One region of the Streptomyces sp. NPDC041200 genome, then DNA from elsewhere that is predicted to be linked to it. Evidence: predicted binding sites of a transcription regulator. Region 1 holds the regulator's gene; the other holds the start of a gene.

The links. The regulator HrcA, encoded in region 1, represses chaperone genes, less so after heat shock. The targets are predictions, from matches to a motif close to TTNGCACTCNGNNNNNCNGAGTGCNAA.
Region 2: the regulator HrcA is predicted to act here: its motif matches at 1,629-1,655, upstream of groES (co-chaperone GroES).

The regions. Positions count from the first base shown of each region.
Region 1 covers NZ_JBVIZF010000003.1:752,615-756,020, reverse strand. The annotation lists gene ACZ6CL_RS13220 (MBL fold metallo-hydrolase) at 1-543, opposite strand, end outside; gene hrcA (heat-inducible transcriptional repressor HrcA) at 719-1,732, shown strand; gene dnaJ (molecular chaperone DnaJ) at 1,733-2,866, shown strand; gene ACZ6CL_RS13205 (nitronate monooxygenase) at 2,909-3,406, shown strand, end outside.
Region 2 covers NZ_JBVIZF010000010.1:8,100-11,505, forward strand. The annotation lists gene groL (chaperonin GroEL) at 1-1,033, opposite strand, end outside; gene groES (co-chaperone GroES) at 1,174-1,482, opposite strand; gene ACZ6CL_RS22440 (polysaccharide deacetylase family protein) at 1,702-2,718, opposite strand; gene ACZ6CL_RS22445 (THUMP-like domain-containing protein) at 2,796-3,406, shown strand, end outside.

The DNA of each region.
Region 1 (3,406 bases):
CAGATCGCCGCAGAACACCACCTCCGGTTGGCCGGGAACCTGGCCCGGGACCAGAACGGCCAGGTCATGGGCGGTGTGCCCGGGCCCCACGTTCGCCAGAAGCACAGACCGGCCGCCCAGGTCGAGGGTGATCTCCCCGGAGACCACGTGACGCGGCGGTACGAGGTGATCGGCGGCCTCGGCGGCGGCCCCCGGGGGCACCCCGTGCCGTATCGCGTCCTCGCGCAGCGCCTCCCGGTCGTGGCGCAGCAGACCGTCCACGCCGGTGGCTCCGTACACTTCGCAGCCCGCGAACGCGGCCGTGCCCAGGACATGGTCGAAGTGCGGATGGGTCAGCGCGATCCGGGTCGGACGGCGGCCGGTCAGCCGGGTGATCTCGGCCCGCAGCGCCGCGCCCTCGCGCAGTGTGGAGCCGCTGTCCACCACGAGGACGTCCGTCTCGCCGGTGATCACGCCGACCGTGCAGTCCCAGTCGGGCAGCCTGCGGCGGGCGACATCGGGACCGAGCTGTTCCCACCCGGCCTCTTCCCAACACGTCTTCATACCGAGACGCTAGCTCCAACAGCGATAGCGTGACGTGTGGCCGGGGCGCCGGCGGGGGGCGGCTCTTGCCGTGGCCACCGCACCCCGCCGTACACTGGCTGAGGGGTTCTGGCACTCGTGACCGTTGAGTGCCAGAGGGACGACCGATGACACGGCTGGACTGGAGGTGCGCGGGGTGCTCAGCGAACGCAGACTCGAAGTGCTGCGTGCCATTGTCCAGGACTACGTGGGCACCGAGGAGCCGGTCGGCTCCAAGGCGCTCACCGAGCGGCACCGGCTGGGAGTCTCCCCGGCCACGGTGCGCAACGACATGGCCGCGCTGGAGGACGAGGGCTTCATCGCCCAGCCGCACACCAGCGCCGGGCGCATCCCCACGGACAAGGGGTACCGGCTCTTCGTGGACCGGCTGGCCGGAGTGAAGCCGCTGTCCGCTCCGGAGCGGCGGGCCATCCAGAGCTTCCTGGACAGCGCCGTCGACCTCGACGACGTGGTGGGGCGCACCGTCCGGCTGCTGGCGCAGCTGACCCGGCAGGTCGCGGTGGTGCAGTATCCGTCGCTGACCCGTTCGACGGTGCGGCACGTGGAGCTGCTGCCGCTGGCCACGGCCCGGGTGATGCTGGTGCTGATCACCGACACCGGGCGGGTCGAGCAGCGCGTGGTGGACTGCCCGGCTCCGATCAGCGACGACTCGCTGGCGGATCTGCGGGCCCGGCTCAACAGCCGGGTCGTGGGGCGGCGGTTCGCGGATGTGCCGCAATTGGTGCAGGATCTTCCGGAGTCCTTCGAACAGGAGGACCGGGGGACGGTCTCGACCGTGCTGGCGACGTTGCTCGAAACGCTTGTCGAGGAGACCGAAGAGCGGCTCATGATCGGCGGAACCGCGAACCTCACGCGTTTCGTGCATGATTTCCCCCTGACGATCCGGCCCGTGCTGGAGGCACTTGAGGAGCAGGTCGTCCTCCTCAAGCTGCTCGGCGAGCAAGACTCGGGTATGACCGTGCGCATTGGGCATGAGAATGCTCACGAGGGGCTGAATTCCACCTCGGTCGTCGCGGTCGGCTACGGTTCGGGCGACGAAGCCGTCGCCAAACTCGGCGTGGTCGGACCGACCCGCATGGACTACCCCGGAACGATGGGAGCGGTACGCGCAGTGGCACGTTACGTCGGACAGATCCTGGCGGAGTCGTAAGTGGCGACGGACTACTACGCAGTCCTGGGCGTGCAGCGCGATGCCTCGCAGGACGAGATCAAGAAGGCATTCCGCCGGCTCGCACGCGAGCTGCACCCGGACGTGAACCCGGATCCGAAGACCCAGGAGCGGTTCAAGGAGATCAACGCCGCTTACGAGGTGCTGTCGGACCCGCAGAAGAAGCAGGTCTACGACCTGGGCGGAGACCCGTCGGGGTCGGCCGCGGGCGGCGGCGCCGGTGGGTTCGGCGCGGGCTTCGGCAACTTCTCCGACATCATGGACGCGTTCTTCGGCACCGCCTCGCAGCGCGGCCCGCGGTCCCGCACCCGGCGCGGCCAGGACGCCATGATCCGCCTCGACGTGGAGCTGAGCGAGGCCGCGTTCGGCACCACCAAGGACATCCAGGTCGACACCGCCGTGGTGTGCACGACCTGCAGCGGTGAGGGCGCGGCGCCGGGTACTTCGGCGCAGACGTGTGACATGTGCCGCGGCCGCGGTGAGGTCTCGCAGGTGACGCGGTCCTTCCTCGGCCAGGTCATGACCTCGCGGCCCTGCCCGCAGTGCCAGGGCTTCGGCACCGTGGTGCCGACCCCGTGCCCGGAGTGCGCGGGCGACGGGCGGATCCGCTCGCGGCGCACGCTGACCGTGAAGATCCCGGCCGGTGTGGACAACGGCACCCGCATCCAGCTCGCGGGCGAGGGCGAGGTCGGCCCGGGCGGCGGCCCGGCGGGCGACCTGTACGTGGAGATCCACGAGGTCCCGCACCCCGTCTTCCAGCGGCGCGGCGACGACCTGCACTGCACGGTGACGATCCCGATGACGGCGGCGTCCCTCGGCACCAAGGTGCCACTGGAGACGCTGGACGGCCTGGAGGAGATCGACATCCGGCCCGGCACCCAGTCCGGCCAGTCGGTCCCGCTGCACCAGCGCGGCGTCACCCATCTGCGCGGCGGCGGCCGGGGCGATCTGATCGTGCACGTCGAGGTGACGACCCCGACCAAGCTCGACCCGGAGCAGGAGGAGCTGTTGCGGCGGCTGTCCAAGCTGCGCGGCGAGGAGCGGCCGACAGGGGAGTTCAAGCCCGGGCAGCAGGGGCTGTTCTCGCGCCTGAAAGACGCGTTCAACGGACGCTGATCCGGTGGCGGATCGTCGCGGGGGACATGGCACCATGTGGCCATGTCCTCCGCGCTGACCGATCTCGCCCGGTACCCGATCGTGCAGGCTCCGATGGCGGGCGGGGCCTCCTGCCCGCAGCTCGCCGCCGCTGTCATCGAGGCCGGGGGCCTCGGCTTCCTCGCCGCCGGTTACAAGGCGCCGGAGGCGATGTACGAGGAGATCAAGCAGCTGCGCGGGCTGACCGGCCGCCCCTTCGGCGTCAACCTGTTCATGCCGCAGCCGCCCGGCGACCCGACCTCCGTGGCGGTCTACGCCGACCGCCTCGCGGGTGAGGCGTCCCGCTACCAGACCGCGCTGGGGGACCCCGAGGCCAGCTCCGACGACGCGTACGACGCCAAGCTGGCGATCCTGCTGAACGACCCCGTCCCGGTGGTCTCGTTCACCTTCGGCTGTCCCACCCGCGCCGTGCTGGACGCGTTCGCCCGGGTGGGCACCCGGACCATCGTCACCGTGACCTCGCCGGTCGAGGCGGAGACCGCCCAGTGGGCGGGCGCCGAC
Region 2 (3,406 bases), on a different contig from region 1:
GGCCGGCCACGTCGTCGCTGTTGCCGCCGCCGTCGACGATGGTGGTGTCGTCCTTGGTGACGGTCACGCGGCGGGCGGTGCCCAGCACGTCCAGACCGGCCTGGTCGAGCTTGAGGCCGACCTCCTCGGCGATGACGGTGGCGCCGGTGAGGGTCGCGATGTCGCCGAGCATGGCCTTGCGGCGGTCACCGAAGCCGGGGGCCTTCACGGCGACGGCGTTGAAGGTGCCGCGGATCTTGTTGAGGACGAGGGTGGACATGGCCTCACCCTCGACGTCCTCGGCGATGATCAGCAGCGGCTTGCTGGCGCCGGCCTGGATGACCTTCTCCAGCAGCGGCAGCAGGTCCTGGATGGAGCCGATCTTGCCCTGGTGGACCAGGATGTACGGGTCGTCGAGGACGGCCTCCATACGCTCCTGGTCGGTCACCATGTACGGCGAGAGGTAGCCCTTGTCGAAGGACATGCCCTCGGTGAAGTCCAGCTCCAGACCGAAGGTGTTGGACTCCTCGACGGTGATGACACCGTCCTTGCCGACCTTGTCCATCGCCTCGGCGATCAGCTCGCCGACCTGCTTGTCCTGGGCGGACAGCCCGGCCACGGCGGCGATGTCGGACTTGGAGTCGATCGGGCTGGCGGTGGCCAGCAGGTCTTCGGAGACGGCCTTGACGGCGGCGTCGATGCCCTTCTTCAGGGCGGCCGGGGAGGCACCGGCGGCCACGTTGCGCAGGCCCTCGCGGACCAGCGCCTGGGCCAGCACGGTGGCGGTGGTGGTGCCGTCACCCGCGATGTCGTTGGTCTTGGTCGCCACCTCCTTGACGAGCTGGGCGCCAAGGTTCTCGTACGGGTCCTCGACCTCGACCTCGCGGGCGATCGTGACACCGTCGTTGGTGATGGTCGGAGCACCGAACTTCTTGTCGATGACGACGTTGCGGCCACGGGGGCCGATCGTCACCTTGACGGTGTCCGCAAGCTTGTTCACGCCGCGCTCAAGGGCGCGACGGGCGTCCTCGTCGAACTTCAGGATCTTCGCCATGGTTGCGTATGTCCTCTCATTGCGATCCTCGGCCGCCGTGCGCGGGCAGCCGCCGTCGCGTCAAAAAAACGAACCGCGCCCCGACCCCGGGTATCTGTGACACGGGCACCGGGGCGCGGCTCAAGGCAAAACTTCGGTGATTACTTCTCGACGATCGCGAGGACGTCGCGAGCCGAGAGGACGAGGTACTCCTCGCCGCTGTACTTCACCTCGGTGCCGCCGTACTTGCTGTAGAGCACGACGTCGCCGACGGAAACGTCGAGCGGAAGACGCTTGCCGTCCTCGAAGCGGCCCGGGCCGACAGCCAGGACGACGCCCTCCTGGGGCTTCTCCTTGGCGGTGTCCGGGATGACCAGGCCAGAGGCCGTGGTCTGCTCGGCCTCGACGGCCTGGACCACGATGCGGTCCTCAAGCGGCTTGATGGCAACCTTGGAGCTGGCGGTCGTCACGATCCGACCTCCCCCTTCGGAGATCTCACGGGGTTAACTGTCTGAGGTGGCGACCAGGTGGATCCGTCGTCGCGGGTGCCGGACCTGCCCGTCGCTGTGTTTGGCACTCAGCAGTGCCGAGTGCCAGCCCTGACATTATGACGCGGTTAGCACTCCGTCAACCAGAGTGCCAAGCGAGGCGGCGGCGGACCGCCCGGGCGGCCCCCAGGGCGCCTGCCCTCAGACGTAGTCCTCCAGCCGCGCCACGGTGAAGCCCTGCGCCTGGACCTCCCGCAACAGCGCGGTGATCATGCCGGTCATGGTCTGCCCGCCGAGCTGCTCCGGCCCGCGGAAGTGCGCGAGGACGATGTCCCCCGGCTGGAGCCGTTCGCCGGACCGGTAGACCAGCCCCTGGACCTCCATCTCGGCGCGCCACAGCACCACCGGCCCCAGCCCGCAGTCCGCCGCCGCGCGCAGGGTGGTCTCGTCGTACTCCCCGTACGGCGGGCGGAAGAGGCGCGGCAGCACCCCGAGCCGGTGCCTGAGCTTCTCCTGCTGGCCGCAGATCTCCGCGACCTGGGTGCCGTAGTCCTGGCCGGTCAGGCTGGGGTGGGTGAGCGTGTGGTTGCCGACGCCGCCGCCGAGCCGGTGCAGCTCGCCGAAGTAGTCGTAGCGGCCGTCGACGGCCTGGTCCGTCAGGAACTCGGTGAACGGCAAACCGAGGTCCCGGACTTGGTCGATGAAGCGCGGGTCCTTCTCCAGTCCGTCGTCGATCGTCAGGAAAACCACCCGATCGGTGGTCGCCACCTGACGGATGACCGGCGGCAGCCCCGGCGGCTGCTCCCCGTCCGGCACCAGCGGCGGCTTGACGGCGGGCGGGCGCGGTGGCGGCTCCAGCGGCCGGTCGAGCCCCCAGCGGTGGTACGCGCCCGGGGCGATCCCCGGCGCCGGGCGCGGCGAGGGCGGGACCGAACCGGGCGGCGGCGGTGACGGCGGCGGCGCGTCGTCGGCGGCGGGGCGCGAGGGCGCGCGGACCGGCGCGAACGGGTCCCCGGGCGCCGCCTCGGGGGGCGCGGACACGGCGGGTGCCCCGGATACGGAGTGCGGGGCGGCCTGGCCCGACTGCTGCCGCAGACCGGCCGTCTCCTCACCCGTCCCGGCCGGTGGCGCGGGGGCGGCGAGGGGTCCGCAGCCGGCGAGCAGGGCCGCCGTGGCGGCGAGAACCAGACACCTGAAAAGACCAGCGTTGATCATCATCACATAAGCGATCTTCATCTCTACGGTGCGCGGATTCGCGACACGCGAGTGCGGATGCGCTCCCCGGAGCGGGGAGAATGGGCCATGTGGACGTTGACGCCTTCGACTCACTGCTCGGCGACGAGGGGCAGGCGCTGCTCTCCGCGCTCCGGGACTACGACCCGGCGCGGGAGCTGGCCACCGCGACCCGGCTGCGCCGCGACCATCCGGCCGCCCTGGTCTCGGCGGCCCTGACCCAGGCACAGCTGCGGCAGCGGGCGGTGCCCAAGTTCGGGGCCGAGGACGCCCATCGCATGTACTTCACGCCCAACGGCGTCGAGCAGGCCACCCGTACCTCCGTCGCCGCCTACCGTGCCGACCGGCTGGCCGGATTCGGGGTGCGCGACGTGGCCGATCTGTGCTGTGGCATCGGCGGCGACGCGATCGCGATGGCGCGGGCCGGGCTCACCGTGCTGGCCGTCGACCGCGATCCGCTGACCTGCGCGGTCGCCCGGGCCAACGCCGACGCGCTGGGCCTGTCGCAGCTGATCGAGGTGCGCTGCGCCGATGTCACCGAGGTCGACACCTCGTCATATGACGCGGTGTTCGTGGACCCCGCCCGGCGCGGCGGCCGGGGCCGGATCTTCGACCCCGAGGCGTACTCCCCGCCGCTGTCCTGGGCCATCGAGGCCGCCCGTACGACCCCGCG